3 regions of the Microbacterium sp. NPDC057659 genome follow, and region 2 is predicted to be linked to each of the others. Evidence: predicted binding sites of a transcription regulator. Region 2 holds the regulator's gene; each other region holds the start of a gene.
The links. Region 2 encodes HrcA, which represses chaperone genes, less so after heat shock. Its sites were predicted from a motif close to TTNGCACTCGNNNNNNNCGAGTGCNAA; they were not measured.
Positions count from the first base shown of each region.

Region 1: the regulator HrcA is predicted to act here: its motif matches at 1,328-1,354, upstream of groL (chaperonin GroEL).
Region 3: the regulator HrcA is predicted to act here: its motif matches at 3,992-4,018, upstream of groES (co-chaperone GroES).

Region 1 covers NZ_JBHVHU010000003.1:309,993-320,473, reverse strand. The annotation lists gene groL (chaperonin GroEL) at 1-1,290, opposite strand, end outside; gene ACFVAE_RS16250 (LytR C-terminal domain-containing protein) at 1,400-1,972, opposite strand; gene ACFVAE_RS16245 (DUF3263 domain-containing protein) at 2,017-2,274, opposite strand; gene msrB (peptide-methionine (R)-S-oxide reductase MsrB) at 2,346-2,750, shown strand; gene ACFVAE_RS16235 (nitroreductase family protein) at 2,747-3,292, shown strand; gene ACFVAE_RS16230 (DMT family transporter) at 3,289-4,233, opposite strand; gene ACFVAE_RS16225 (PQQ-dependent sugar dehydrogenase) at 4,349-8,530, opposite strand; gene ACFVAE_RS16220 (LacI family DNA-binding transcriptional regulator) at 8,728-9,744, shown strand; gene ACFVAE_RS16215 (SOS response-associated peptidase family protein) at 9,871-10,481, shown strand, end outside.
Region 2 covers NZ_JBHVHU010000001.1:258,130-268,610, forward strand. The annotation lists gene ACFVAE_RS01240 (dipeptide ABC transporter ATP-binding protein) at 1-1,622, shown strand, start outside; gene ACFVAE_RS01245 (ABC transporter family substrate-binding protein) at 1,760-3,469, shown strand; gene ACFVAE_RS01250 (DUF1990 family protein) at 3,585-4,238, shown strand; gene hemW (radical SAM family heme chaperone HemW) at 4,238-5,458, shown strand; gene ACFVAE_RS01260 (carboxylesterase/lipase family protein) at 5,471-6,889, opposite strand; gene hrcA (heat-inducible transcriptional repressor HrcA) at 7,004-8,035, shown strand; gene dnaJ (molecular chaperone DnaJ) at 8,078-9,187, shown strand; gene ACFVAE_RS01275 (16S rRNA (uracil(1498)-N(3))-methyltransferase) at 9,190-9,918, shown strand; gene ACFVAE_RS01280 (HIT domain-containing protein) at 9,944-10,291, shown strand; gene ACFVAE_RS01285 (PhoH family protein) at 10,335-10,481, shown strand, end outside.
Region 3 covers NZ_JBHVHU010000001.1:1,451,280-1,461,760, forward strand. The annotation lists gene ACFVAE_RS06870 (ABC transporter ATP-binding protein) at 1-411, shown strand, start outside; gene ACFVAE_RS06875 (ABC transporter ATP-binding protein) at 408-1,184, shown strand; gene ACFVAE_RS06880 (ABC transporter substrate-binding protein) at 1,253-2,509, opposite strand; gene rarD (EamA family transporter RarD) at 2,619-3,539, opposite strand; gene groES (co-chaperone GroES) at 3,611-3,907, opposite strand; gene ACFVAE_RS06895 (response regulator) at 4,050-4,697, opposite strand; gene ACFVAE_RS06900 (sensor histidine kinase) at 4,685-5,908, opposite strand; gene ACFVAE_RS06905 (SAM-dependent methyltransferase) at 6,109-7,296, shown strand; gene ACFVAE_RS06910 (hypothetical protein) at 7,299-8,072, opposite strand; gene ACFVAE_RS06915 (hypothetical protein) at 8,474-9,553, opposite strand; gene ACFVAE_RS06920 (hypothetical protein) at 9,556-9,999, opposite strand; gene tsaD (tRNA (adenosine(37)-N6)-threonylcarbamoyltransferase complex transferase subunit TsaD) at 9,996-10,481, opposite strand, start outside.

The DNA of each region.
Region 1 (10,481 bases), on a different contig from region 2:
GACGAGCTCGAGGGTGTCGAGCACCTTGGCCGACTGCAGCAGCGCGACGCCACCACCGGGGACGATGCCCTCCTCGACGGCCGCCTTCGCGTTGCGGACGGCGTCCTCGATGCGGTGCTTGCGCTCCTTGAGCTCGACCTCGGTGGCCGCGCCCGCCTTGATGACGGCGACGCCGCCGGCGAGCTTGGCGAGACGCTCCTGGAGCTTCTCGCGGTCGTAGTCGCTGTCGGTGTTCTCGATCTCGCGGCGGATCTGGGTCACGCGACCCTCGATCTGCTCGGCGTCACCGGCGCCCTCGACGATCGTGGTCTCGTCCTTGGTGACGATGACCTTGCGCGCACGGCCGAGCAGGTCGAGCGTGGTGTTCTCGAGCTTGAGGCCGACCTCTTCGGTGATGACCTGGCCGCCGGTCAGGATCGCGATGTCCTGCAGCTGCGCCTTGCGACGGTCGCCGAAGCCCGGGGCCTTGACGGCGACGGACTTGAAGATGCCGCGGATCTTGTTCAGCACCAGAGTCGCGAGAGCCTCGCCCTCGACGTCCTCGGCGATGATGACGAGCTCCTTGCCGTCCTGGATCACCTTGTCGACGACGGGCAGAAGGTCCTTGATGTTGCCGATCTTCTGGTTCGCGATGAGGATGTACGGGTCCTCGAAGACGGCCTCCTGGCGCTCCGGGTCCGTGACGAAGTAGGGGTTCAGGTAGCCCTTGTCGAAGCGCATGCCCTCGGTGAGCTCGAGCTCGGTGCCGAAGGTCTGCGACTCCTCGACGGTGACGACGCCCTCCTTGCCCACCTTGTCGATGGCCTCGGCGATCAGGGCGCCGATCTCGGGGTCGGCGGCGGAGATCGACGCGGTGGCGGCGATCTGGTCCTTGGACTCGACCTCCTTGGCGGTGGCGAGCAGGTCGGCGGTGATGGCCGCGACGGCCTTCTCGATGCCCTTCTTCAGGCTGATCGGGTCGGCGCCGGCTGCGACGTTGCGCAGACCCTCGCGGACCAGCGCCTGGGCGAGGACCGTGGCGGTCGTGGTGCCGTCACCTGCGACGTCGTCGGTCTTCTTGGCGACCTCCTTGACGAGCTCCGCACCGATCTTCTCGTACGGGTCGTCGAGCTCGATCTCCTTGGCGATGGAGACGCCGTCGTTCGTGATCGTGGGGGCGCCCCACTTCTTCTCGAGCACGACGTTGCGGCCGCGCGGGCCGAGGGTCACCTTGACAGCGTCGGCCAGGGTGTTCAGGCCGCGCTCGAGACCGCGACGGGCCTCCTCATCGAAAGCGATGATCTTTGCCATGAGTAGTGTCGTCCCTCCTGGACGTAGACGTTGGGGTTTAGCACTCACAGTGAGCGAGTGCTAACGCCATTCTGGCACTCGCCTATGGAGAGTGCAAGCTGCGGAGGTGCTACTCGGCGGGGGTCTCCGAGCCCGCGGCGGCGCGGTCCATGCCGATCACCACGGCGAGCTGCTTGCCGCCGGTTTCGTTGTAGTCCTTGTAGGCGTCGCTCTGCTGCACGTCCGCGCCGCCGATGACGCCGGCCAGCCCGAGCGCGGCCTCCTTGTCGGCGGGGTCGGCGTAGTACACGGTCGTCGTCGGGAAGTCGCGCGTGGAGGCGTCGATGCTGGAGATCTGGCCGCCCTTCCACCCCGCCTTGATCAGCTCATCACGCATCGCGCCGTCCAGGCCGTCGTCCGGAGTGCCGTTGAGGATCAGCACGGCGTAGGACGTGTCCACCTTGCCGGCGTCCTCCGGCGCGGGCGTCGCGGCCTGACTCGGCCCGGCATCGCCGCCGAACGAGATGCGGTCCATGGCCACCAGTGACCCGAAGATGCCGAGGACGACGAGAACGAGCACCGCCGCGGCGGACCACAGCAGCACGATCCATCCGTTCATGCCCGGAACCTCGGCGCGGTGCGCTCCGACACGTCCTGTGGCGTGCGGGACGTCGTCGAATCGATCACTGCTGGGCTTGGACACCCCTCGATGCTAGGGCATGTCCTCTGTGAATCGCCGCCTTCGCGTCAGCCGACGAAGCCGCGCATCCTGGCGACCCGGCGATCGGTGCGCGCATCGCGGATACGGCGCAGACGGCGCACCAGCAGCGGGTCGAACTCCAGCGCCTGCTCGGTCTCGATGAGACGCCCGAGCAGCTGGTAGTAGCGTGCGGGGCTCATCCCCAGCTGTGTCCGGATCCGCTCCTCCTTCGCGCCGCCGTGCCGCGGCCAGGCGGCTTCGAGGGCGAGGATCGCGCGATCGCGATCGGTGAGGTCTCCGAGCATGGCCTCAGGCTACGCGGCATCCTGCCAGGCATCCGCGCGCCACTCCCATCGGAGGGAGGGAGAATGGACACATGGCTTACGACGTGGAGAAGACCGAGGCGGAATGGCGCGAGGAGCTCGGCGACGCCGAGTACGCGGTGCTGCGCGAGGCGGCGACCGAGCGCCCCTGGACGGGCGAGCTGCTCGACGAGAAGCGCGACGGGCTGTATCGGTGCGGCGCCTGCGGCGCCGAGCTGTTCCGGAGCGGCACGAAGTTCGACAGCGGATGCGGGTGGCCGAGCTTCTACGAGTCGGTCCGGCCCGAGGCCGTGACGCTGATCGAGGACCACACGCTGGGCATGGTGCGCACCGAGGTGCGCTGCGCCGCGTGCGGCTCGCATCTGGGCCATGTCTTCCCCGACGGCTTCGGCACGCCCACCGGCGACCGCTACTGCATGAACTCGCTGGCGCTGTCGTTCAGCCCGACCGAGTCGTGAGCGCGCTCGACGCCGTCGTCGCCAGGAAGTCCTGGTCGAAGGTCGACGACACCGCGCCGACCCACGCGCAGCTGCTGCCGCTCGTCGCCGCGGCGGGCCGGGTGGCCGACCACTCGTCCCTGCGCCCGTGGCGGCTGATCGAGCTGCGCGGCGACGACCGTGAGCGGCTGGGCGCCGCGATCGCGAAGGCTCAGGGCGATGACAAGCCGTCGACGAAGCCGCTGCGCGCGCCGCTGCTGATCGCCGTCGTCGTGAGTCCGCGCAAGAGCGAGAAGGTGCCGTACTGGGAGCAGGAGGCCGTGGCCTCCGGCGTCGCGCACACGCTCAGCCTTCTGCTGGACGAGGCGGGCTGGGGCGTGATCTGGCGCACCGGCCACTACACCCGCTCGAAGGCCGTCGCGAAGGCGCACGGGCTGAAGAAGAAGGAGCAGCTGCTCGGCTGGCTCTACGTCGGCGGCAAGCCCGCAGGCAAGGAGGGCGGGCGCCGCAAGGGGATCGACGCCGAGAGCGTGCTCGGACGGATGCCGCGGGACGACGACTAGCGCGCTGCGCGGTGGCGCGGCAGAGCGACGACCACCGAGGCCACGGCGACGGCGACCATCGTGATCAGCTGCCAGGGCGCCGGCCCGGCCGGCAGCGGCCACAGGAGGTCGATCACGATCGACGTGGTCAGCTGGCCGAGGACCGAGCCGAGACCGAGCAGCAGCACCCCCGTGTGGGCGACGAGGAACGCACCGAGCAGGATGTAGGCGAAGCCGAGCAGTCCGCCGAGATAGAGCCACGGCTCCGTGGGCAGCGGGCGTGGCGGGCCGTCGAGCGCCATCGTCACGACCGCCGCGACGAGCAGCACGATCGTCCCGGCGATGAAGCTCATCAGCGTCGCGGTGAGGGGCGACTCCACCCGCTGCGCGAGCCTGCCGTTCGCCGCTGCCTGCCATGCGATCCCGGCGCCCGCCAGGAACGGCAGCAGCAGGAGCCAGAGCGGCGCTGAGGCCAGCACTCCCCCGCCGAGCGAGACGCCGACGGCCGCGAGGGCCAGCGCGCCTCCCGTCACGCGCCCCGGCGTGACCGCCACCACGCCCGCCGGCCCGACGCCGATCCGGTCGAGGACGAGACCGTGCACGGTCTGCCCCGCGACGACGCCGACCGTGAACAGCGACACGCCGAGCACACCGGCGACGAGCCCCTGAGTGGAGACGGTGAGGGCGCCGCAGGTGCCGCCGAGCAGCATCCAGAACGGGATGCTGCGGCCGCGCACGCCCGAGACGAGGCGGCGCACACCGGCCCGCCCCGAAGGCATCGCGGCGATGACGACGACGAGGAAGACCAGCCCCACGAGGAACGAGACGAGCCCGGCGACGACCCCGTCGCCGAGCCGAACGCCCAGCACGCCGTTGATGCGCGCCTGCACGGCGGTCATCATGCCGATCGCGACGGTGCCGCCGAGAGCGACAGCTGCGGGCAGACGAGGCGTTTCGGTCACCGATCGACCCTATCGGCTCGTCGTCGGAGGTCGGGCCGTCCTCCGTCCGGACAGATGCAGGACGGCGGGCGAATGCCGCTGATGCGACATCCGCCCGCCTGCTGGAGTCCGCCTACTACTTCGTGAGGGCGAACTTCACGGTGCTCGCGTTGCCGAGCGTGTCGTACAGGACGAGCGTGTTCTCGCCCTCGACGCCGCCGAACGCACCCGGCTTCACGAAGTTGAGGTCGGACCAGACGTTGTCCGTCAGATCCTTCTTCACGCCGTTGAGGGTGAGCCGATCGACTTTCGCCGCGTCGTTCAGTTTGAACGACACCAGGCTGTAGACGTCGTCGGCGCCCACGGTGAACTGCGCCCCGCTCTTCACCGAGGCGGTGGGACCGGTGGTGTCGAGCGTGAACCTCACGGTCGTGGCGTTGCCGGCGACGTCGTAGACCACGAGCGTGTTCGCACCCTCGACCGCGCCGAACTGACCGGGCTTCACGAAGTTGAGGTCGGACCAGACGTCGTTCGTCAGATCCTTCTCCACCCCGTTGAGCGTCAGCCGGTCGATCTTTCCGTCGTCCTGCAGCTTGAACGAGACCCTGCTGTAGCGACCGTCAGAGCCCACCGTGAACTCGGCACCGTCCTTCACCGTCACCGTCGGAGCCGTGGTGTCGGTCCGCTCGGGGATGACGGTGAGGTCGCGGATGCGTCCGAAGTTGTCGAACGATCCGAAGCCGACGCGCCCCTCGGAGAAGGTCTTGTCGTTCGCCGTGAGCAGCGGCCGGTCGATGCCGTCCACGTATACCGCGATGTCGCCGCTGTCCGCGCACCGCACCAGTCGCACGTCGTGCCACTGCTCGTCGGTGATCGCCGGCGGAGCACCGACCTTGCCGTCCCACTGGTCGTCGATCCGCTCGCGGTCGGCATTGTTCACCTTGAAGATGCCGTTGTGCGGATAGATGGTGTTGTCCTTCGACAGGTGGGCGTAGTAGTACTCCTTGTCCGACTTCCATCCGAACACGAGGATCACGTCACGGTTGTTGACGGATGCCTTCTCGTCGATCCTGACCTGGGCCGACAGGTCGAACGATCCGAGCTCGGGCCCCTCATCGAGCACTGCATACTCGAAGGGACGACGGATGCCGTCACCCGGGTCGGTCCCGGGCTCCTTCAGCACGACCTCGTCACCGGGGAACTCCCACTTCGCGGGCGTGCGCGGCGTCCAGTCGTCCGCCGACATCACGTCAGTGATCGGCTCTCCGTCCGGTGTGCACGTCGGCGGCTCGGGATCGGGTGTCGTCGTCGCACCGTACAGCGCGTACTGCGCGGCGATCTGCTCCGAGGTCGGCACGGTGTCGAGGATCGAGATGTCGTCCATCCGCCCGTTGAACGGGTTGGCCTCACGCGTGTTCTGCGGGAAGCTGCCGCCGATCTTGATCCCGGCCGGATCGGTCTTCGAGACCGGGCCCGAGCCCCAGGGGTTCGCCGAGGTGTACTTCCCGGCGAGCTCCTCGCCGTTCATGTACAGCTTCATCTCGCCCTTCGAGAAATCGAAGGTGGCTGCCAGATGCACCCACTTCCCCTTCTCCAGGATCTCGTCCCACGGCTTGTCCGCAGCGAAGGTCCACGACTTGCCGCCGTCCACCCGCCGCCCGAGGGCCACGAGCTTCAGTTCGTCTCCGACTGTGATGACCTCGAGCAGGGCTCGCACGTCGTGGCCGTTGGAGCCGCCGGAGAGCACCCCGGCAAGTCCGATGGCGTTGTACACGTCATCCGGATCGGTCGTGCCGGAGTTCGGCGTCGGATGGTCGCCCGTCGGCTTGAACCAGCCCATCACGCTGATCTTGTCGGTGTCGCCGAGCCGGGAGAGCGATTTCACGCCCGCCGCGTCGTAGACACCGGCCTTCCAGTCGTCATCGGATGCCGCATCCGGGCTCATCTGCTGGGTCTGCAGCGCCTTGCCTGCTCCCGGATATGCGCGATCGGCGACGCGCATCTCGACGCCGCCGTTGACGAGCGAGATGTTCGTGCCGCTCTGGCCCTGGTCGGTCTCGACCTTCGCGTCGGTAGTCGATGCGTGGTCGAAGTCGTACTTCGTCACGAGATTCGGTGCGAGTTCGGGCAGCACGAACGGAGGCACCTCGACCTCGGCGTCGTGCGCTCCGGTCACCTTCCAGATCTTCCCGACGGCCTTCGAGATCAGGTACAGCTCGCCGTCGGCATCGGAGCCGAACCGCAGGTCGACGCGCTTGTCACCGACGAGCTCCTGGAACGTCGTCTCCGCACCGTTCGCGAACACGCGCAGCTGGGAGATCTTCGCGAGGTCCGCGATGTCGCCGTCGTTGCGCACCATCTTGTCGGCGTCGGTGGAGAGCACCCATCCGCGCACCAGATCGGTGAACAGATACTTGCCCTTCAGCCCGGGGATGTCGCCGCGATAGACGAACCCGCCGTTCACGGCCACTCCGGCATCGCCGGTCTGGCCCGGGTCGCGGTTGTGGTCGTATGCGGCGACCGGGTACGTGTATCCGTTCTTGGCGTCATCGGCCGGCAGCGGATAGATCTGACGGTTCTCGGCGACGAACGGCCCCTCGCGATCCGACCAGCCGAAGTTGTCGCCGGGCTCGACGGCGTAGATCGACTCCACCTGCCATTCGCCGATGTGGCCGAGGTACATGGTGTGGTCACCCTCGGGATCCCAGCTGATGCGGTGCGGGTCGCGCATGCCGTAGGCGTAGATCTCCGGCAGCGCCTTCGCGTCGTCGAGGAAGGGGTTGTCCTTCGGGATGCCGTACTCGCCGTTCGCGCTGTCGCGTCCGGCCGGGTTGATCCGCATGATCTTGCCCTGCGGGGTCGCGAGGTCCTGCGGGTTGCCGTTGCCGACGCCCGTACCGCCGTCGCCGACGAGCACGTACAGGTTGCCGTAGTCGGCGTCGCCCTTCTTCACCGTGGGGTTGAAGGAGATCTGCTGCACGGTGTGCACGCGACCGCCGAACGGGATCCGCATGATCTCCCGGCTGCTTCCGCTGAAGATGTTCGCGGAGGGGTCGTCGGCGGTCCACTCCGTGATCACGCTGTGGAACTCGGTCTTGCCGAACGCCGGGAAGTCGGGAGTGTCCTCGGTCAGCGCCGTGCCGCCCTCGGTGTGCACCGTGTAGAACCTGCCGTTGTCGGCGAAGTCCGGATCGAACTCCGCTGCTCCCAGTCCGGTGCCGAGGCCCGCGCTGTTGTGGAAGTTGTCCAGGAACCTGCTGCGCACGTCGAGATACGGCGAGTACTCACCGGTCTTCTTGTCCACCAGGTACAGCGTGCCGTTGTTGTCCGGCACCATGAGCCGCCCCGACCCGTCGGGGAGTTCGTCCAGGTGCGTGATCCGGTTGTAACGCACAAGCCGCGGATCCTGCGTCGCGGGTGTGGTGTGCGACTCGGGCAGCTGAGCCAGTTCGGTCACCTCGATCCCGAGCGTGGACAGCTGGGGGTCGGGAAGCGGGTTGAGCAGCGGATCCGCCGGGGCCTCGCCCGGCGCGCAGTCGCCGGGGTTCCCGGTCGCGATGTCGAGATTCTGGCCTGTCGTGTCGACCGCGACGTCATCGAGCATGAGGCGACCGGTGCTCGAGGCGCCGTTCTTCCAGAAGAACCGGTCGAGGTCACCGTTCACCGCCTGACGGAAGCCGAACTGCTGCTCGGAGCCCTCGGGAAGCCGGGTGAGCTTGTCGTAGGCACCACCCTGGCTGTAGACGCTGATCTTGTCGGCGGCATTGTCGGCGACGATCCAGACGCACTGCCAGGAGTTCTTGGCCCAGGAGCCGACCGGAGTGAATTTCCCGCCGTCGCGGGCGAGCAGCACATCGTCGTTCTGGTTGTTCACGTACGCGCGGCTGTGCGTGTAGTCGTTCGGCGCATCCACGTCGGTGACTCCGAACGAGGTGTCCACGCTGCCGATGCGCATGAAGCGGAAGAAGAGCGTGCCGGTGGTGCCGTCCTTGATCGGCGGGATGGCGCGGACCGCCTGCTGCGTCCCGCCGACCGACTCCAGCACCTGATTGTTGCCGTTGAGCGGATCGGCGATCACCTTCACAGCGGAGGATGCTGTCCATCCGTCCTGTCCGTCCAGGGCCGTGCGCTGGTACTGCTCGAAATCGAGCACCGCCGTGAACGGGCTCGCAGCCGCAGCGGGAACGGCTGTCAGGGCGACGCCGGCGATGGCGGCCGCGGCGACGGCGGCCGCGACCTTCCTCCCCCGGGATGGACCGGATCGCCGGGCGGCGTTACCGCCGGTTCTGCTCGGAATCGAATGTGATCGCTCGTGCATCAGAAACCTCTCAACGTCGTCGTCGGTGGTGGCGTGCCGCCGTGATCCACTGCCCTCCCGCCGTGAGACGGGGAGACGAGCCGATCACGAAAGCGCTTTCGCAAGCGCTTTCGTCACTATAGTGAGACGGCGAGAGCGAGAGCAAGGCCATAATCAGAAGATGCGGGGCCGCACCGTCCCCGCTCAGAGGGGGTCGCGTGGGACGTGCCGGGGCACCGCGCCTCATCGACGTGGCCGAGGCCGCCGGGGTCTCGCTCGCGAGTGCGTCACGTGCGATGACCGGTCGGCCGGGCATCTCGGCCGAGGTCGCCGCCCACGTGCAGCGCGTGGCCAAACGACTCGGTTACGAACCGAATCTGCACGCAAGAGGGCTCGCCGGTGGCCTGGTGCCCACGATCGGCCTGGTGGTGAACGAGATCGGCGATCCGTACTTCGCCGAGATCGCCAGCGGCGTGATCCGCAGCGCGGATCAGGCATCGCGATCGGTCCAGATCGCGCAGGCCGAACGCGCGCCCGCTGCCGAACTGGCCCAGGTGAAGTCGCTGGTTCGTCAGCGGATCGGCTCGATCATCATCGCCGGCTCCGGCTACGCCGATGCCACCAGTGAGCGGGCGATGTCCAGAGCCCTCACGGAGTTCGCGCACGCCGGCGGACGCGCCGCCGTGATCGGGCGGCACAACCTGCCGGTGGACGCCGTGCTGCCGGACAACCACGCGGCCGGCGTCTCGGTGGGTCGCCACCTGGCCGAACTCGGCCACCGCCGGATCGGCGTGGTCGCCGGCCCGGAGGGTCTGAGCACCGTGGCCGACCGCCTTGGCGGGATCCGCGAGGGCATCCAGGGGACCGGGGCCGCGCTGACCGTCGTCCCCCAGGAGTTCACGCGCGAGGGAGGGATGGCGGGCGCCGCGCATCTCCGCGGCACCGATGTGACCGCGATCATCGGGCTGAACGATGCGATGGCGATCGGCGTGCTCAGCGAGCTGCGACGACACGGCCTGCGGGCTCCGGAGGATCTTTCCGTCGTCGGCTTCGACGACATCGCCGTCGCCGCCGACGTCGCCCCGGCGCTGACAACCGCCCGCATCCCCATGTTCGAGATGGGACGGCACGCCGTCGCGCTGATTCTGCGCCCCGCCAGCGACGAACCACGCACCATCGCCACCGATCACGAGCTCATCATCCGCGAGTCGTCGGGTCCCCCCGCGAGCGCCTGAGGTCGGCGTTCCGAGTCGCCGCGACCGGTCACGCGTTCAGCGCACGGGCTTCCCCATGCGCGGGTCGAGTCCAACCGGTCGAGAGAGGATGGCCTCCCTGTCCGAGGCCGGGTCTACGCTGGCCGCATGTGCGCCAGTTATGGTCTCGATCCCCGGTTCACCGATGCAGACGAGCTCGCCGCGGCGGATGCCGAGATGCTGGAGGGTCTGCGGCACTGGGCCGAGCTGAACGCCGGCGAGACGCTGCGCCCCACCGGCCGGAACCTGCGCAACCTGAACCCGGTGGTGCTGCCCGGCGATGACGGCGCCGTGCTCGAGCAGGCCTGGTGGGGCTTCCTCGTGAACGGGGCCCCGGCCAGGTTCCCCTCGATCAACACCCGGTCGGAGCGCCTGCAGGACAAGCCGGGCGCGCTGCGCGGCCGCGCGATCGTGCCGTCCACAGGCTGGTTCGAGATGCAGAAGCCGGACCGTGTCTGGCACGAGTTCGGACTGGGGCGCGGCGCTCTGTTCGGCATGGCCGCCGTCACGCAGCGGGGGAAGGACCCCGACGGCGAGTGGCGCACCTGCTACTCGATCGTGATGCGCCCCGCGCCCCCGCAGGTCGCGCACATCCACGACAGGGTGCCGCTGCTGCTCCCGGCGTCTTTCCAGGCCGACTGGCTCACCGCCGACGGCTCGCGCGAGCTCATCGACGAGGCGCTTATCGCCGCGGCATCCCTCGACGAGCGCATCACCGC
Region 2 (10,481 bases):
CCCCGGTGTTCACGATCGGTGACCAGCTGATCGAGGCCCTCACGGTGCACCGCAGCCTGTCTCGCGAGGACGCCGAGAAGCGGGCGATCGAGCTGATGACCCTGGTCGGCATCACGAGCCCCGAGAAGCGCATGAAGGCCTTCCCGCACGAGTTCTCGGGCGGCATGCGGCAGCGCATCGTCATCGCGATCGCGATGGCGAACAACCCGAAGCTGATCATCTGCGACGAGCCCACCACGGCGCTCGACGTGACGATCCAGGCGCAGATCCTCGACCTGATCGAGAAGGCGCAGGACGAGACCGGCGCCGCTGTGATCATGATCACGCATGACATGGGCGTGGTCGCGCGCACCGCGGACGACGTCATCGTGATGTACGCGGGCAAGCCCGTCGAGCACGCCGAGGCGCGGGAGCTGTTCCACCGCACCCGGATGCCGTACTCGATCGGTCTGCTCGGAGCCATCCCGCGCGTCGACAAGGTCGAGAAGGAGCCGCTGGTCCCGATCAAGGGCAACCCGCCGCTGCTGATCGACCTGCCGGACGCCTGCCCGTTCGTGAACCGCTGCCCCATCGCCGTGGCGGCCTGCCGCACGCGTGAGCCCGACCTCGTACCGGTCGACACGGGCTCCGGCGAGTTCCACGACGTCGCCTGCATCCGCGCGGATGAGATCGACGCCGACGGACTCATCGGCGGACTGCCGGTCTACCCGGTCCCGGAGGTGCCCGAGAGCGACCTCACGCGCATGCCGCGCGAGGAGCGCCCGGTGACGCTCGAGGTGCGGAACATGAACAAGACGTTCCCGCTGCTGAAGGGCGCACTCTTCAAGCGCAAGGTCGGCGAGGTGCATGCGGTCAAGGGCCTCAGCTTCGACGTCCGCGAAGGCGAGTGCATGGCGATCGTGGGTGAGTCCGGCAGCGGCAAGACCACCACGCTGCTGCAGATCATGGACTTCGCCAAGCAGGATGACGGCGATCTGATCATCGCCGGCACGAACGTCAACGACATCAAGCACGGTGCGCAGGAGCGTGCGTTGCGCCGCGACATCCAGATCGTGTTCCAGGACCCGATGGGTGCACTCGATCCCCGCATGACGGTCACCGACATCATCGCCGAACCGCTCTACGCGATCGGCACCTCGAAGAAGGACGCGATGCACCGCGTCGAGGAGCTGATGGACCTGGTGGGTCTGAACCCGGCGCACCGGGACCGGTTCCCCGGAGCGTTCTCGGGCGGTCAGCGGCAGCGCATCGGCATCGCCCGCGCACTGTCGACCAACCCGAAGATCGTCGTGCTCGACGAGCCGGTGTCGGCGCTGGACGTGTCGATCCAGGCCGGTGTCATCAACCTGCTCGACGAGCTGAAGGTCAAGCTCGGACTGTCGTACCTGTTCGTCGCGCACGACCTCTCCGTGGTCAGGCACATCGCCGACCGCGTGGCGGTGATGTACCTGGGCGAGTTCGTCGAGCACGGCGACGTCGACGACGTGTTCGACAACCCGCAGCACCCTTACACCCAGGCGCTGCTGTCGGCGATCCCGGTTCCGGACCCGGACATCGAGCGCACGCGCCAGCGTGTCGTGTTCGATCCGGTGACGATGACCACCCGCCCGGCGACGGTCTGACCCTTCAGATAACCAAAAGATCACGGTCGATCACCGTCCGATAACAGTTAGCCGGGATTCACTCTCCGGCGCCTGTTTTGGCAGACGATGCTGACTATCGTTCCCCTTATGACACGCCGAAAGGCGAAAGGAGCACCATGAAGCAGTACAAGCTGATGGGAGCGCTGGCAATCACCGGCGCTTTCGCACTCGCTCTCAGCGGGTGCGCTGCCGGCAACAGCGGCAGTGGCGACAACAAGGACAACGGCGAGGCTGCCGGAGTCGACGCCGCTGACTACAACCCGCAGCCCCGTGAGAACCTCAAGGAGGGCGGCACGGTCAACTTCCCCATCAACGAGATCCCCGCTCAGCTGAACGCGTTCAACAGCGACGGCAGCGCCGACACCGCCCGCCTCGCCGCGTGGTACACGCCGCAGATCCTGCTGATGAAGCCGGACGGCACGCCGTACAAGAACGACAACTACCTCGACGTCTGGAAGAACGAGGTCAAGGACGGCAAGACCGTGCTGACCTTCACCTTCACCAAGGAAGCGCACTGGAACGACGGCACCGAGATGGACTGGACCGCCATCGACGCGACCTGGAAGGCCAACCGCTCGACCGAGGAGGGCTTCAACCCGAACGCCACCGACGGCTACAAGGAGATCGAGTCGGTCACCAAGGGTGACACCGACAAGACCGCGATCGTCACCTTCAAGGGCGAGTTCGCCTGGCCGCAGATGCCGTTCCTCACCGGTGTGATCAACCCGCACGCCGCTGACCCCAAGGTGTTCAACGAGGGCTACATCGACAACCTGCACCCGGAGTGGGGCGCCGGTCCCTACACCGTCGACGAGTTCGACCCGAACAAGGACTACGTGTCCTTCAAGCCGAACAAGGAGTGGTGGGGCGACAAGCCGCTGCTCGACAAGGTCACCTTCACGGGCATGGACGCTCAGGCCTCGATCAACGCCTTCAAGAACGGCCAGATCGACACCGTCGGCACCGCCACCAAGGACCGCCTCGAGCAGGTCAAGGGCATGAAGGACGTCGTCACCTACAAGGCCCAGCAGACGGCCAACACGGTGATCATCCTCGACTCGACCAAGCCGCAGTTCAAGGACGTCGAGGTCCGCCACGCGTTCTTCAACGCGATCGACATCGACCAGCAGAAGAAGATCGCCTGGAACGGCCTGAACTACACCGAGGAGCCGGCCGGCTCGCTGACGCTGTACTCGTTCCAGCCCGGCTACAAGGACTCGCAGAAGGCCGCCGGCCTGAAGTTCGACGTCGAGGGCGCCAAGAAGATGCTCGACGACGCCGGCTGGAAGGAAGGCTCCGACGGCATCCGTGAGAAGGACGGCCAGAAGCTCGAGGTCACGTACCCGATCTTCAGCGACGACCCGACGCAGAAGGCCCTCGCCCAGTCGCTGCAGGCGCAGGAGAAGGCAGTCGGCATCAAGCTGAACGTCGACACCCGCCCCTCCAGCAAGTTCTCCGAGGACTTCACCTCGAAGAACTGGGACGTCATGAGCCTGCGCTTCACCGCCTCCGACCCGTTCGGTGCGGCCTGGTACTGCCAGCTGTACTGCTCGGACTCCGGCCTGAACCTCTCGGGTGTCGGTGACAAGGAGCTCGATCAGAAGATCCACGACCAGGTGGAGTCGATCAGCGACCCGGTCAAGCAGACCGAGGCCGCGATGGACCTCGAGCCCGAGATCGTCGAGCGCTGGGGCATCATCGGCATCTACAACGGTCCGTCGATCACGACCGCGAAGAAGGGTCTGGCCAACCTGACCCCGGAGCCCTACGTGGGCCTCGACCTCTTCGGCGTGCAGCCCGTCGAGAACGTGGGCTGGGAGAAGTAAGCACTTCTCATCCCTGTGAGGCGGGGCCGGTGGTTCATTCCACCGGCCCCGCTTTCGCGTGTCAGGGACCGGCATGGAGCAGTCGCTCAGGTCGGCGTCCCGTAGGCTGGAAAACATGCGTCGCGGGACATTCCGAGAAGGCACGGTGGATTACGCCGCGGTCGGGGCGTCGCACGCCCCCGACCTCATGCAGTATCCGCCGGAGCACAGTCTGCCGGCTGAGGAGTCGTGGCGGATCGGCAGCGGTGAGGACCGCTTCCGCACCGCCGGCGACGCTCTGCTGTCCTGGACCGCGCAGCGCGCAGCGGGCCTCGAGCTCGAGGACGTCCGTCCCTCCGCCGGCCCCACCTACGCCGGCGTGAGCTTCGACAACGAGGGCAACGCCATCGCGCCCAGCCGCCGCGAACAGGAGCAGCGCTACGACGCCGAGGGAACGCCGTACGTCGGCCCCGGCATGACCCTCAAGGTGCACGGCAGGGTCAAGGGCCTGAAGGCCGATGCCGAGCTGCGCGTGATCTCGGTCACCGAGGAGCCCCGCAGGATCGGCTTCGTGCTCGGCACCGTCGGCGGCTCCGTCGTCAGCGGCGAAGAGGCCTTCGACGTGGACTGGCGCGAGGACAACGACGAGGTCTGGTTCACGGTGCGCGCATTCGACGCCCCGACCCGGATGTCGTACCGATTGTTCCGCGGACTGGTGAAGCGCCGCCGCCGCGAGCTGTTCGCCCGCTACCTGCGCGCGATCTCTCCGCTGTACGCGACCCCGCTCTGATGGCGGGACCGCTTCCGCTCGGAGATCCCGCCCCCGCCGACGGACGGCTGCCCGACGACATCCGCGTCGACTCGGCGACCCCGTTCTCGGCGTATCTGCACGTGCCGTTCTGCCGGGTGCGATGCGGCTACTGCGACTTCAACACGTACACGGCGACCGAGCTCCGCGGCGCGCGTCAGGACGAGTACGCCGACACGCTGAACGCCGAGGTCGCGCTCGCGCGCGAAGTCCTCGGCGAAGCCGGAGGCATCCGCCCGCTGCACAGCGTGTTCTTCGGCGGCGGCACGCCGACGCTGCTGCCTGCCGGCGACCTGGCCAGGATGCTGGACACCACGATCTCCGCCTTCGGCCTGGAGGCGGGAGCCGAGGTCACCGTCGAGGCGAACCCCGACACAGTGACACCCGAGGTCGCGGCACGACTGGCGGAAGCCGGTGTGACGCGCCTGTCGATCGGGATGCAGTCGGCGGTGCCGCATGTGCTCGCCGCCCTGGACCGAACGCACCGCCCGGAGAACGTGCGAACCGCGGTGGAGGCCGCCCGCGAGGCGGGGCTCGCTGTGAGCGTGGACCTGATCTACGGTGCGCCGGGGGAGTCGCTCGGCGACTGGGAGGCCTCCCTCGATGCGGCGCTCGCGCTCGACCCCGATCACATCTCCGCCTACGCGCTGATCATCGAGGACGGCACCAAGCTCGCTCGGCAGATCCGCCGCGGCGAGGTCCCGGCGCCCGACGACGATCTGCAGGCGGACATGTACGAGCTGGCCGATGCCCGGCTGGGGGCGGCCGGTTTCGGCTGGTACGAGGTGAGCAACTGGGCGCGTCGCGCAGAGCAGCGTTCCCGGCACAACCTCGCGTACTGGCTCGGCTCGGACTGGTGGGGCTTCGGCCCCGGCGCGCACAGCCACGTCGCAGGGCTGCGCTGGTGGAACGTGAAGCACCCAGCCGCCTACGCACAGCGCCTCGCGGCCGGAGAGTCGCCGGCCGCGGGCCGGGAGCGGCCCGACGAGGACGCCCGGATGCTCGAGCGCGTGCTGCTGCGCAGCAGGCTCGCCGACGGCATCCCGCTCGACGATCTGCCGATCGACAACAGGGACGTCGTGGCCGGCCTGATCGCGGACGGGCTCGTCGACGGAGCATCCGCTCTGCGTGAGAAGCGCCTGCGGCTCACGCTGCAGGGCCGCCTGCTCGCCGACGCCGTCGTGCGCGCCCTGACCGACTGAGCGCGCCCCGCATCAGGGCAGCAGATCCATCCCGCGGGTGCGCCGCTGCGGAACGGTGCGCGATTCCTCATCGAACAGGCGCGTCAGACGTTCGGAGCCGTACGCCGCCCATCCGGGATCGCCATCGCGAATGAAGGCCGTCCAGGCCCCGTGCATCTCGGCGGCCAGCGACGCGGGCGGCGCGCCGCCGATCAGCGAGGTCCAGGACGGGTCCTCGGTCGTACCGAACATGAACGGCAGCTCGACCGCGTGCGCGGCGCGCAGCTCGCGCACGGGGCTGTGCCAGCCGAACTCGTAGACGTGGGTCGGTGCAGTGCGCGCGGCGGCCACCCGAGACGCCGGTGCGCGCAGCAGCAGGTCGGTCGCGATCCGGCCGAAGATCTCACCGGTCGTTGCCTCCGGCTCGTCCGCGCGGAACGTGCGCACCGCGCGTCCGGGGATGCGCAGCGCGAGGCGCGCGACGAGGAGCTTCAGCGTGCTGATGCGGTCCAGTGCGTCCGGCGTGAACCAGAGCCGGTACTCATCGGTGTTCGTGCCGATGATGAGCGGTGTGTTCACGCCGCCCAGCACCTCCCGCGGCGAGCAGGGGAGCGTTTCCTCGTCGAGCACCAGCTGATAGCCGGGAGCACCGCCGAGCGGGGATGCTCCCGCCGACTGGCGGGAGCGGGCATCGAGCAGCGTCTCGGGCGACAGTGCGGCGAAAGCGTCCCGGTCAGGGGCGGTTCCGAGCAGCTTCGCGATCTGCGCTGTCACCCGACCGCCCTTCTCCGGCGTCTGCGCATCGAGCGGTCCGGACTGGATGATCGCCCTGGAGATCAGCGCGCGCGTGTCGTCCCTGCTCAGCAGCGCGGCGACGAGGGCGCCGCCGGCGGACTCGCCCATCACGGTGATGCGCTCAGGATCTCCGCCGAACGCCGAGATCTCGCGATGCGTCCACTGCAGGGCAGCAGCGGCATCGCGCAGACCGAGGTTGCGGGGTACGCCATCGAGGACGGAGAAGCCCTCCGCACCGAGCCGGTAGTTCACCGACACGAACACGATCCCGTCGCGGGCGAACGCCGCGCCGTCGTAGCCGGGCAGCGCGGCCGCACCGCGCTCGAGCGCGCCGCCGTGCATCCAGAGCACGACCGGTGCCCCGGAGGAGTGCTCGGGCGTCCAGACGTTCGCGGTGAGAATGTCCTCGCCCTCGATGATCACGTGGCCGAGGAGCTCGCCGATCGCCCCGCCGTAGGGCAGCTGCGGTGCGGTGGGGCCGAAGGCGGTCGCTGCACGGACGTCGTCCCACGGGGCGACCGGCTGCGGTTCCCGGAACCTGTTCGGTCCGAACGGCGCCGCGGCGTAGGGGATGCCGAGGAAACGGCGGATCCCGTCCCGGCCCTCGCCCTGCAGCCTGCCCGTGGAGATCGTCGCGAGTGCCGGGGTCGTGTCCATATCGGTCATCGTATGGTGCGGACGAGGCCCGCCCGCCCGCCTGAGGGCGTTCGGCACGGGGCACGGGTAGAATTGGCACTCAGTACGTGTGAGTGCCAGAGCGGAAGGAGCATCATGGTCTCGGAACGAGGGCTTCAGGTGCTCCGCGCGATCGTGCAGGACTACGTCGAGACCCAGGAGCCGGTGGGCAGCAAGTCCATCGTCGAGCGGCACGCCTTCGGAGTCTCCGCAGCGACGATCCGCAACGATATGGCGCTGCTCGAGGACGAGGAGCTCATCGCCGCTCCGCACACCTCCTCCGGCCGTGTGCCCACCGACAAGGGCTACCGCGTCTTCGTGAACCACCTCGCGCAGGTGCGCCCGCTGAGCACTGCGCAGCGCTCCGCGATCGAGACCTTCCTCGCCGACCCCGCCGATCTCGATGATCTGATGGCCCGTACCGTGCGCGTGCTCACGCAGCTCACCGGACAGGTCGCGCTCGCGCAGTACCCGTCGTTCGCCCGCGCCAGCATCACGCACCTCGAGCTGGTCGGTCTCGGGCCGAACCGGCTGCTCGTCGTCCTCGTGACGGATGCGGGCGGGGTGTCGCAGCGCATCGCGGTGCTCCCGGTCGACGTCGACGAAGCCGACGTGGCTGTGCTCCGCGCCCGGCTCTCCGCGCTCATCACCGGACGCGCCGTCGCGGATGCCGCCGAGCGGATCGCGCTGCTGCGCGAGCCGTCGGAGTCGCGCCCCGATCCGGCGCTCACCGCCCTGGCGGTGGTGATCGGCGAGGAGCTCGCAGAGTTCCGCCAGGAGAAGCTCGTGATGGCGGGTGCCGCGACGCTGGCCCGCCGCGAGCAGGACTTCCGCGGCAGCATCCATCCTCTGCTCGAGGCGATCGAGGAGCAGGTGACGCTGCTGCGGCTGATGAGCGAGATGGTGCCGGACGAGCACGGTCTTGCGGCCAGCATCGGCACGGAGAACGCGCCGTTCGGGCTGGGCGAGGCCTCGATCGTCGCCAGCGACTACATCGCCCAGGGGGGTACCGCGCGCCTCGGCGTGATGGGGCCCACCCGCATGGACTATCCGAGCAACCTCGCGGCGGCACGGGCCGTGGCCCGCTACCTGTCGCGGATGCTCGAAGAGGACGAGACGCGCCGCTGATGCGGCGCGCCCACGAACGCACACACACTCAGGAAGGTGACTGTGGCCGACCATTACGAGGTTCTCGGGGTGTCCCGGGACGCCACGCAGGACGAGATCAAGAAGGCATACCGCAAGCTGGCGCGCCAGCTGCACCCGGACGTGAACCCGGGTGAGGATGCCGCGGAGCGGTTCAAGCTGGTCACGCACGCCTACGACGTGCTGAGCGACGAGGACTCCCGTCGCCGCTATGACATGGGCGGCGACGACAACGGCGGTTTCGGCGGCGGCTTCGGCGGTTTCGGCGACATCTTCGAGACGTTCTTCGGCGGAGCGGGCGGGGCGCGCTCTGCGCGGCCGCGATCCCGCCGGGAGCGCGGGCAGGACGCCCTCGTGCGTGTGAACCTCGACCTGGGCGACGTCGTCTTCGGCGCGCACCGCGACATCGAGGTCGACACCGCGGTGCTCTGCGAGACCTGCAACGGCTCGTGCTGCCAGGAGGGCACTTCACCGGTGACCTGCGACATCTGCGGCGGCAGCGGGCACGTGCAGCGGCAGGTGCGCAGCCTGCTCGGCAACGTCGTCACCACGCAGCCCTGCGGCACCTGCGAGGGCTACGGGACGACCATCCCGTACCCCTGCGGCACCTGTGGCGGCCAGGGCAGGGTCCGGTCCCGCCGTACCGTGTCGCTCGACATCCCGGCCGGCGTCGAGACCGGGCTGCGCCTGCAGCTGCCGGGCTCCGGTGAGGTCGGACGAGCCGGCGGTCCGAACGGCGACCTGTACGTCGAGGTCACCGTGGCCCCGCATCCGGTGTTCAGCCGGGACGGCGACGACCTGCTCGCCACGCTGGAGGTCTCGATGACCGACGCGATCCTGGGTACCACGACCACGATCGACGGCCTGGACGGCACCGTCGACCTCGAGATCCGTTCCGGGCTGCAGTCCGGCGACGTGCTCACGATCGCCGGCCGCGGCATCACGCCGCTGCGCGGCAGCCAGCGCGGCGACCTGCGCGTCGGCGTGCAGGTCGTGACGCCGACCAAGCTCGACTCCGCGCAGCGCAAGCTCATCCAGGACTTCGCGAAGAAGCACAAGGCGCCGGCGCCGAAGCTCGCGCAGTTCCAGCAGGGGCTGTTCTCGAAGCTCCGCGACCGGTTCCGCTCGCACTGACCATGGCGCTGCACTTCGTCACGCAGGCCGGCACCACCGCTCAGGTGGGCCAGAGCGTGCTGCTCACCGGGGCCGAGGCCAAGCACGCGGCCGTCGTGCGTCGCGTGCGGGTCGGTGAGTCCGTCACGATCGGCGACGGTGCGGGCGTCTGGCTGGAGGGCGTGGTCGAGGACGTCTCCGCCGCCGAGGTCTCGGTGCGGATCACCGCGCGCCGCGAGCATGAGCTGCCCTCGGTACGCATCGTGCTCGCCCAGGCGCTCGCGAAGGGCGACCGAGACGAACTGGCTGTGCAGGCCGCCTGCGAGCTCGGCGTCGATGAGATCGTGCCCTGGCAGGCATCGCGCAGCATCTCGCGCTGGGAGGGCCCGAAGGCCGCCAAGGGCAGGGAGCGGTGGGCGACGATCGTCCGCGAGGCCGCCAAGCAGGCGCACCGCTCCTGGATCCCCGAGATCGCTGGCGTCGAGACGACCGGGCAGCTCGCGAAGCGGGCGGTGGATGCCAGGATGCTGGTGCTCGACCCGACCGCGCAGACCCGGCTCAGCAGCATCCGGGCTGACGACCGCGACCTCGTGCTGGTCGTCGGGCCCGAGGGCGGGATCTCGCCCGAGGAACTGGACCGGCTCACCGAGGCCGGCGCTGAGCGCGTGCGCCTCGGCGGCACGGTGCTGCGCACGTCCACCGCCGGCCCCGCCGCGATCGCTGTGCTCTCCGGCATCCTCGGGCGCTGGTAGACGCTCTCTCAGTAGACTTGATCGCATGAGCGAACCCTCCATCTTCACCCGCATCCTGAACGGGGAGATCCCCGGCGAGATCCTGCTGGAGACCGATGACGTGTTCGCGATCCGCGACATCAACCCGCAGGCACCGCTGCACGCCCTCGTGATCCCCAAGACCGAAGCATTCCGCGATGTCACCGAGCTCGCCGCCGGCGACCCGGCACTGATGGCGAAGATGGTCGCCGCGGCCAAGCAGATCGCCGACGACCACGCGAACGGCGAGTACCGACTCATCTTCAACAACGGCGCGAGCGCCGCGCAGTCCGTGTTCCACGTGCACGCGCACGTTCTCGGCAACCTTCCGGAGGACCGGCTCATTGGCTTCTGACACCCCCGAACGCACCGAGCACCTGCTCGTCGACGGCGTCGCCATGGTGCAGCTTCTCGGCCCGCAGGACCGTCTGCTGCGGATGCTCGAGAAGGAGCATCCGGCCGTGCAGGTGCTCGTCCGCGGCAACGAGATCACCCTGAGCGGCTCCGACGCCGACGTCGTCGCGGCGAAGTCCCTCGTCGACGAG
Region 3 (10,481 bases), 1.2 Mb from region 2:
CTGATGAGCGATCCGACGCTGGTCATGCTGGACGAGCCGATGGCCGGTGTGAACCCTGCCCTGACGCAGTCCCTGCTGGACCACATCCTCGATCTGAAGGACCGCGGCATGACCGTGCTCTTCGTCGAGCACGACATGCACATGGTGCGGCACATCGCCGACTGGGTGGTCGTGATGGCCGAGGGGCGCGTGGTGGCCGAGGGGCCGCCCGAGGAGGTCATGGAGGACCCGGCAGTGGTCGACGCCTACCTGGGCGCCCACCAGGACGTCGACCTCGGGGTCGTGACCGGCCGCCTCAGCGTGGTCGATCAGGAGTCCGCCGAGCGGGCCCTGCGGCTGCGCGAGAAGATCGAGACCGAGGCGGAGGCCGAGATCGAGGCCGAGGATGCCGCTGAGGAGGAGAAGTCATGACCGACGCCACCGGACCCGCATTCGAATCGGCGAAGGACGACCGGAAGGTCATCGTCGAACTGAGCGACGTGCACGCCGGCTACCTGCCAGGTGTGAACATCCTCAACGGCGCGAACCTGGTCGCGCGCGAGGGCGAGCTGATCGGCATCATCGGTCCGAACGGCGCCGGCAAGTCGACGCTGCTGAAGTCGATCTTCGGCATGGTCAACGTGCGCTCCGGCGACATCACGGTCAACGGCGAGAGCATCGTCGGCCTGAAGGCCGACAAGCTCGTCCGGCGCGGTGTCGCCTTCGTGCCGCAGACGAACAACGTGTTCCCCTCGCTGTCGATCGCGGAGAATCTGCAGATGGGGCTCTACCAGAATCCCAAGATCTACAACGAGCGGCTGGAGTTCGTCACCGGCATCTTCGCCGAACTGGGCAAGCGCCTGAACCAGCGCGCCGGATCGCTCTCGGGCGGTGAGCGGCAGATGGTCGCGATGTCGCGCGCACTGATGATGGACCCGTCCGTGCTGCTGCTGGACGAGCCGTCGGCCGGTCTCTCGCCGGTGCGCCAGGATGACGCGTTCATCCGCGTCTCGGACATCAACAAGGCCGGGGTGACGACCATCATGGTCGAGCAGAACGCCCGCCGCTGCCTGCAGATCTGCGACCGCGGCTACGTGCTCGACCAGGGCCGCGACGCCTACGAGGGCACCGGCCGCGACCTGCTGAACGATCCGAAGGTGATCGGACTGTACCTGGGCACGCTGGGTCAGGAGGACGCCGCGTAGGTCACGCAGATACGAAGAAGGGGGTTCGGATGCCTGGCATCCGAACCCCCTTCTCGTGTCAGCGGGAGTTACTTGATCCGCTTGAAGGTGTTGCCTGCACCGTACTCGTAGACGCCCATCGCGGCACCCTGCGGGTTGTGGTCCTTGTCGAAGGTCACGTCACCGGAGTAGCCGTTGTAGTCGATCTTCTTGCCGTCGTTGATGAGCTTGGCGCAGTCGGCGAACGACGTGCACGCCTCGCCCTTGCCCGAGCCGCCCGAGACTTCGATCAGCTGGTCGGCGATGTCCTTGCCCTTGTCGGAGTTCGCCTGCAGCGCGCCGAGGGCCATCAGGATGACGGCGTCGTACGCCTCGGCCGAGTAGGTCTGCGACTTGAGCTCGCCGTTGCCCTTGGCCTTCCAGACGTCGTTGAGCTGCTTGATGAAGTCCTCGGGCAGATCAGCGCCGGCCTTCGTGCCCTTCGACCCGGTCAGGTCGACCGGCAGGTCGGGGTAGTCGTACAGGTTGCCGTCGACCAGGTACAGCGCGCTGGTGTCGATGCCGGCGTTCTTCAGCAGTGGCGCGATCGTCTTGAACTGGTCGTACGAGACGACGGCGACGGCGTCGGGCTTTGCTGCGGCGATCTCGGCGACCTGCGCGTTGAACTGTCCGTCGCCCTGGTTGTACGACGCCTCGGCGACGACCTTGCCTCCGGTGCCCTCGAAGACCTCCTTGATGGCGCCTTCGAGACCCTTGCCGTAGGGGTCGTTCTGGTAGATGATGCCGAGCGACTTGTGCTCGTCCTCGGCGATCGTGTTGGCCAGGACCTCGCCCTGCAGGTAGTCGCTCGGCGCGGTGCGGAAGTACAGCGGGCTGAGGCCTGCGAAGTCGACGCCAGTGTTCGACGGCGAGATCGCGAGGATGCCGGCGCTGGTGTTGCCGTCGACGATCAGCTTGGTGACGCCGGACGATGCGGCACCGACGAGCGTGGTGATGCCCTCGCTCTGCAGCTTCTGCATCGAGGTCTCGTACGCCTTGTTGTCGAGGTCGCCCTCGTCGGCCGTGCTGAGCTTGATGGTGACGCCGGCGTCGGCCTTGTTGACCTGGTCGACGGCGAGCTGAACGCCGGCCTCCATGGGCGGGCCGAGGAACGCCAGTGCCCCGGTCGACGGAAGCAGCGATCCCATCTTCAGCGTGACGTCCGCCGCTGCGGGCTTGTCCCCGCCCTTGTCGCCGTCGCCGCTGTCGCTGGGCGTGCTGCAGCCCGCCAGGACGAGCGCTGTGGCGCTGGCCAGCGCGATGCCGGCGAAGATCCGCGTCTTTCGCGAAGTCTTCAATGCGTTCATGGTGCTCCCTTGCTAAATGAACGTGGTCGACCCACCTTCGGGTGTCTCCACCCTAGGCGGTCGTGCTGAAGACGACGACGGGATCAGGTTTCAGTGCGTTAACGATCCGTCACACGAGTTCGACGGTGCCGGTCTCCGCAGTGGGACGTCCGCGACGCGAGGCGAGGACCAGGTCGACGACGAACACCGCGATCGCGATCCACACCAGGATGAACCCGGCCCAGCGCTCCGGCGGCATCGGTTCGCCGAGCAGCAGCCATCCGACCAGGAACTGCATGATCGGGGTGATGAACTGGATCATCCCGACCAGGCTGAGGGCGACGCGGCGGGTGCCGGCAGCGAACAGCAGCAGGGGGATGGCGGTGGCGACGCCGGCGAACGAGACCAGCACGGTGTTCAGCGTCCCGGAGCTGCCGTAGGTGATCCCGCCGTCCTGCGCGACGAAGAACAGGATGACCCCGGCGATCGGGATCAGCCAGAACGACTCCAGCGTCAGTCCGCTGGTGGCGTCGACCGCAGGGCCGATCTTCTTCTTGACCAGCCCGTACAGGCCGAACGACGCGGTCAGCGACAGGGCGATCCACGGGAAGGTGCCGTGCGCGACGATGATGACGATCACCGCGAGCGTGGCGATGCCGATCGCGATCCACTGCAGCCTGCGGATGCGCTCGTGCAGCACGAGCACGCCGAGCAGCACCGTCGTGATCGGGTTGATGAAGTACCCGAGGGCCGATTCGACGACCTGGCCGCCCAGAGTGGCCAGCACGAAGACCTGCCAGTTGATGTAGATCAGCACGCCGGCGAGTGCGGTGAGCCCGAGCAGCTTGGGCTGCCTGACGATCGCGATCAGCGCGGGCCAGCCGCGCGTGACGGTGAGCAGCAGCAGACAGAAGACGAACGAGAGCAGCACGCGCCAGGCGACCAGTTCCCAGGGCCCGATGGGCTTGAGCAGGATGAAGTAGAGCGGCAGGACGCCCCAGATCAGGTACGCACCGACCGTGTACAGCACTCCGGCGGTCTTCGAGTTCACCGGTAAAGCCTACGGGTACGACGAAGGGCCCGGATGCCGTGGCATCCGGGCCCTTCGTGAACGTCAGTGCGTCAGCGGACGACGACCGCGAGCACGTCGCGGGCCGACAGGACGAGGAACTCGTCCGCGCCGAACTTGACCTCGGTGCCGCCGTACTTGCTGTAGAGCACGCGGTCGCCCACGGCGACGTCGAGCGGGACGCGGTTGCCGTTGTCGTCGATGCGGCCGGGGCCCACGGCCACGACCTCGCCCTCCTGGGGCTTCTCCTTGGCGGTGTCGGGGATGACCAGGCCACTCGCGGTGGTCTGCTCGGCCTCGACCTGCTTGATGACGATACGGTCCTCGAGCGGCTTGATGGAAACCGACACGGTCTACCTCTTTCTCGGCTGAACAATCAGAAGACTGGTTCGCACTCTCAGGGGGAGAGTGCTAATCCCAGTGTAGGCGGTCGGCTGGCACTCACGCAATGCGAGTGCCAGCATCCGGCGCCTCCCTCGCTGCCCCGGCTGCTCACCTGCGCCGGTCGAGGTAGGTGAGGACGGCGAGCACGCGGCGGTGCCTGCTCTCGGTCGGGTCGAGCCCGAGCTTCGTGAAGATGCTGCCGATATGCTTGTGCACGGCGTTCTCCGTCACGTACAGGCGTTCGCCGATCTGCCCGTTGCCCTGCCCCGAAGCCATCAGCGCCAGCACCTCGAGCTCACGCGGCGTGAGCCGGTCGAGCGGATCATGCGGACGGGGGGCCAGCAGCTGCCTGACGACCTCCTCATCCATCACGGTGCCGCCTTCCGCGACCGTGGTGACGGCGTCGACGAAGGCGCTCACCCGCGACACACGATCCTTCAGGAGGTAGCCGACGGCGCCGCGCTCATCGGCGATCAGCTCTCGCGCGTACTCCTGCTCGACGTACTGCGACAGCACGAGGACCGCGAGCTGCGGATGCCGCGCGCGGGCCTCGAGCGCGGCGCGGATCCCCTCGTCCCGGAAGTCCGGCGGCAGACGGACGTCGACGACGGCGACATCCGGCCGGTGCCCGTCGACGGCGTCGAGGAACGCCGGAGCGTCTCCGGCGACGGCCACCACCTCGAGCCCGCGGGTGGTGAGGATCAGCTCCAGTCCCTCGGCCAGGAGCACGTTGTCCTCGGCGATCACGACCCGCACGGCAGCTCCACCCGGACGACGGTGCGGCCGTCCTCCCGCCCGAACTCCGTGGTCCCGTCGAGCGCCGCAATCCGCCGCCGGATGCCGCGGAGCCCGGATCCGCTCTCCTCGTCGAGCCCGCCGGTGCCGTCGTCGCTCACCGACGCCGCGAGGATGCCGGTAGGCCGGCGCTCCACGACGACCTCGGCGTCGGTCGCGCCGCTGTGCTTGCCGATGTTCGCGAGGGCCTCCGCGATCACGAAGTAGGCCGCGGCCTCCACGGCCGCCGGCAGCTGCCCGAGGTGTTCGATGCGCACGCGCACGGGGACGGCCGACCGAGTCGCCAGTGAGCGCACGGCGCCCTCGAGTCCGCGATCGACGAGGATCGGCGGGTAGATCGTCCGTACGACGTCGCGCAGCTCGACCATGGCGCCCTCCGCGACCTCGTGCGCCTCCGCGAGCAGACGCGACACGGTCTCGGGGTCGTCGGCCTCGCGCGCCAGGCCGATGCGCATGGACAGTGCGACCAGCTGCGCCTGCGCCCCGTCGTGGAGGTCGCGCTCGATGCGACGGAGCTCTGCGCCGTGCGCGTCGATCACGCCGGAGCGCGTCTCCTCGACGCGGCTCACCCGCTCGGCGAGCACCTCCGTGCGGGACGGCGTCAGCAGACGCCGCGTCATCCGCGCGTGCGGCGTCGCAAGGAGCACCACGACGACGGTGAGGAGCAGGCCCGCCGCGAGCTGGATCGCGCCGAGCCCCAGTGCCTCGCCCCATCCGGTCAGGGGGACACCGAGGAACTGCGACGCACCGGCGGGCAGCGCCCACCACAGCGCGAGCGTCGCGATCGTGCCGAGCACGATGCCGACCGCCGCCAGCGCGAACACGCCGAGTGCTGTGGCGGTGACAGCGTCCACGGCGAGCCAGCGCACGTCGCGCCAGGTCGCCGGGTCCTGCAACTGAGCACGGAGCACGGCGGGTCCGTAACCGGGGTGCGGTTGGCGCGCGGCCGTGCGCGGCTGCCCGATCACGACGCCGGCGCGGTCGTCGTTCGCATCCGCCCAGCGGGCCAGCAGCCGCAGCAGCACGGGCAGGACCGCGAAGCCGATCAGCACGAGACACAGCACTGCGCCCGTGATCAGCACCGAGAGCGACACCATGCTGATCATCCCGGCGCCCAGCCCGATCAGCGAATATCCGATGGCTCCGGCAGCTCTCCGAAGTCGTGTACGCATGTCTCTCCTCATCGCATCGCGGCCGTTCTCGGCCGCGGGAGTATCCAGCGTGACATCGGGCTGCACTCCGGCACACTACAGCTGACTGGAGCATCTCCGCTCCGGTCTGCTGCCCGTCGAATCGCGCACCTTGCCGCATCCGGAGGCCGGAATGCGCCCGTTGCGCGATTCGGAACGGATGGGATCCGTAGGCTGAAGGGGTGGAGATGACCGAGCTGACCGCGCTGCTCACCCGCGACGGACTGGCGCTGCTCGACGAAGTCGGGCAGATCACGGCGGCGGCGGAGGTCGCGAAGACCGTGTCGTGGCTGCGCGCCGCCGGGCACTCCCCCGACCTCGTCTCGGCCGTCGTCGGCCAGGCGCACCTGCGTGCCAGGGCCCAGGCCAAGTTCGGCGAGTTCGCCGACCGGATGCTGTTCACCCGCGCCGGCCTCGAGCAGGCGACGCGCCTGAACGTGGCGACGCTGCACGCGGTGCGGATGCGGCAGGCCGGCATCACTCACGTCTCGGATCTCGGATGCGGGATCGGCGGCGACGCCCTGGCGTTCGCCGGCGCAGGACTGGCCGTGCACGCCGTCGACGCCGACGACGTCACCGCGGCGATCGCCGCCTACAACCTCGCCCCCTTCGGCGAGGACGTGACGGTGTCGCACGGCACGGCGGAGGAGCATGCGGATGCCGCAGTGGGCGCGGTGTGGCTCGACCCGGCCCGGCGCACGGCGGGGCACTCCGAGACGCAGCGCACCGCGGCATCCGACTGGTCGCCGTCGCTGGACTGGTGCTTCGACCTGGCCGCGCGGGTGCCCACCGGCATCAAGCTCGGCCCCGGCCTCGACCGGGACCTCATCCCCGACGACGTCGAGGCGCAATGGGTCAGCGCAGACGGCAGCGTCGTCGAACTCGTGCTGTGGAGCGGGGCGCTCGCGCGCCCCGGCATCCGTCGCGCCGCGCTCGTGGTGCGCGGCGACGCGATGCACGAGCTGACCGGCCAGGCAGACGCCGAGGACGTGCCTGTGCGCGAGCTCGGCGCGTACCTGCACGAGCCGGACGGCGCGGTCATCCGCGCCCGCCTCATCGGCGACGCGGCCCGGATGCTGGAAGCCGGGATGCTCGACGAGCAGATCGCATACCTGACCGGGGATGCTGCGCTCACCAGCCCGTTCGTGCAGTCGTTCCGGGTGCGCGAGACGATGCCGGCGCACCCGAAGACCATCAACGCCGCGCTGCGCGCGAACGACATCGGCCGGCTCGAGATCAAGAAGCGCGGCATGGACATCGATCCGGCTGCATTCCGGAAGAAGCTCACGCTGAAGGGGTCGCAAGAGGCGACGCTGATCCTCACACGCACTCCTGCGGGGCGGATCGCGATCCTCGCCGACCGGGTCTGAGGCTATTCCGAGATCTCGCCGGTCGTGTCGTCGATCGACGGGTCGGCCGGATCGCCGCCGCGGATGACCGTGAGCACAGGTCCGCGCTCCGTCCCTCGCACGCTGTACGTGACTCCGTCGCCGCCGAACTCCGTCGTGCCGCCGAACATGTCGACGCCGCAGCCTTTCAGGAGCACCTTCGAGGTGTCGGCGACGTACACGCAGTTGTTGCCGTCCTGTGCGAACCAGATCGGGGTGTCACCGTCGTAACCGATGATCTGCAGAGCGCCGCCATCGACCCCGGTCTCCTTCACGATTGCCTTGGCGATGTCGAGCTCCGTGCCCTGGAACATGTTCGTCCAGCTGTCCTGCGGACCGGGGTCCCATCGATCCAGCACGGCGACGGGCTCACCACGGGTGTCGCGCACGATGGCCGCCTGCACCATCGTCCCCTTGGGCTTGTCGAGTTCCAGCTGCACACTGAGCTGACCCCAGTAGCCCTCCTCGTCCTTCTTCGGATCCGGCGGCGGAGCGCAGCCCACGGTGGCAGTCGGCGCGGGGGTGAGCATGATGCACTCCAGCGCGAGTTCCTTCTTCGTGGCGTACCAGGCGGTGATCCCGTACCGCTCGCCCACCATCCGGATCGATCCTTCGTCGTACTTGCCGGATGCCTCGAACTCGGCCCAGGCCTTCTGCTGCGCGGCCGACATCGCCGGGCCGGCATCGCGACCGAACAGCAACCAGCCGGCGCCGACACCGATGAGGAGGGCGGATGCCGCGACCGCTGCCGCGAGCAAGACGCTGCGTTTCCTGGTCGCCGCGCGGGCAGAGCGAGGGAGGTCCGTCTCAGAACCCGCGCCCGCCTCCCGCACCTCTTCGGAATCCGCTGCTTCCTCCGCTCCGGTCTCACTGGTTGCGGGTGTCCCCTGCGTCTCAACGGCTTCCCCCGCTCCGGTCTCAATCGTTGCGGGTGCGTCGACCTCAGCACCCGCAACCGTTGAGACCGGAGCAGGGCCGACAGCGCCGCGTGGTGCGACTCCTTCCGCAATCGGGGAGGGACGCTCAACGGCCGGGAACGAGCCGCCGCGAGCTGCCGCCTGCAACCCGGCGAGCTCTTCCGCCTCGGCCGCGCTCAGCTCGCCGCCGGGGCCGTAGGCCCGGCGCTGCAGTTCGCGAAGACGTTCCTCAGCAGGCATCCTCACTCCGATCCCTGCACAGCGGGGTCAGCGGCTTTCACGCCCTTGCCGTGGAGCGTCGTGAGCCGCGTGCCCTGTGTGGTGTCGATGAGCCCGAAGACCGCGTTCGGCCGCTCGAGGAGCACATCGGCGGTGTCAGGGGCGCAGGACTTCTGGGTGATCCCCCCGAGGTCCGCGACGTAGAGGCAGGTCTCGTTCTCCTGGGTCATCCAGATCGGCGACGTGCCGTCGTAACCGGCGATCTGCAGGAATTCTCCCTGGATGCCGGACTTCGCCACGATGACCTTCGCGATGGCCAGCTCGTCGCCGTCGTACATCTGGGTCCAGTCGTAGGTGTTCGTGTTGTCCCACTTCTGCATGATGACGGTCGGGACGCCCCGTACATCCCGCAGGACGACTCCACTGACGCCTGTGCCCCTGTCATCGCCGAGGTCGATCTGCGCCGACAGCGGACTCTGCTGCTCTTCCTCGCCTTTCGGCCGCTCGGTCGGCTGGCAGGCGATCGACCCGTCCTTGGTGGGGGTGAGCATGATGCACTCCGTCTTGGCGTTCTGCTGCGTCGCGTACCAGGCGGTGATCCCGTACCGCTCGCCGAGCATGCGGATCGACCCGGCGTCGTACTTCCCGGAAGCCTCGAAGTCGCTCCACGCCTCCTGCTGCTTCGCATCCATCGCCGGGCCGCTGTCCCGACCGAACAGCAACCAGCCGGCACCGAGACCGATGAGCAGAGCGGATGCCACGGCGGCGAACACGAGGGAGACTCGGTGCTTTCGGGGATCGCTCCGTCCTTCGTCTCGTCGCTGCGCTCCTCGCTCAGGATCCGGGCAAGGCTCTGATTCCTCGGGCTGGTCGTGCCCTTCGTCTCGTCGCTGCGCTCCTCGCTCAGGATCCGGGGAGGGCTCAGGGTCCGGGACGGTCTCGACCTTCGTGGAGAGTCCGGTCTCTTCGGTTCCTGAGCGAGCGGATCGAGACGAAGGACGCGCCTGCAGTTCCGCGAGTTCCGCCGCCTCTTCGGCGTTCAGCCCGCCGCCGGCGCCGTAGGCCCGGCGCTGCAGTTCGCGAAGGCGTTCACCGTCCGGCATCCTCAGACCAGTCTTTCGAGCTGCGAGACCGCCCAGATCAGCCAGCCGGCGCTGAAGACGGTGGCGGTGATCCCGAGCACGAGAGCCCAGATCGCGACGGCTCGGTTCTCGACCGGCCGGCGGATCGACATGATCGCCGCGATCACGGCGATGATCGCGACCGGGATGCCCCATCCGACGAACAGCGATGTGCACAGCGCGACGATGGCCGCGAACAGCGCCCACGGGGCCAGGCGGGTCTTGTCCTCGGCGTAGGGCTCGCCCGCGGACGGCTCCCACTCCGTCGAGATGCCGCCCGGGTCGGCATCCGGTCCTGTCATCACCGGTTCGACGCTGACCGGGCCGGTGGGCAGCTTGCTGTAGGTCTTGCGCGCGCCGGGCAGAGCCGCCGAGCCCTCCGGGCGCTCGACCTCGGGGCTGGGGTCCTCGACGTGCGGATCGCTCATGCCGGGCTGACCTGGATCTCGGTGACGGGCAAGGTGGAATCGGCGCCGAAGGCGAGGGTCGACGGCCCGCGGCCCGAGGCGATCAGTTCGGCGGCGAGCGCAGCGATCATCGCCCCGTTGTCGGTGCACAGGCTGAGCGGCGGGATGCGGACGGTCACGCCCGCCGCCTCCGCGCGCTCGAGGGTCACGTCGCGCAGGCGACGGTTGGCGATCACGCCGCCGCCGAGCAGCAGCCGCGGCACGCCCAGATCCTCGCAGGCGGCCAGCGCCTTGGACACCAGGACGTCGACGACGGCCTCGCGGAAACTGGCGGCGACATCCGCCACCGGGATCTCCCGGCCCTCGGCCTGCGCCCGCTCGATCCAGCGCGCGACGGCGGTCTTCAGCCCCGAGAACGAGAAGTCGTAGCGGTGCTTCGCCATGTCGGATGCCCTGGACAGGCCGCGCGGGAACCGGATGGCCGTCGGATCGCCGTCCGCCGC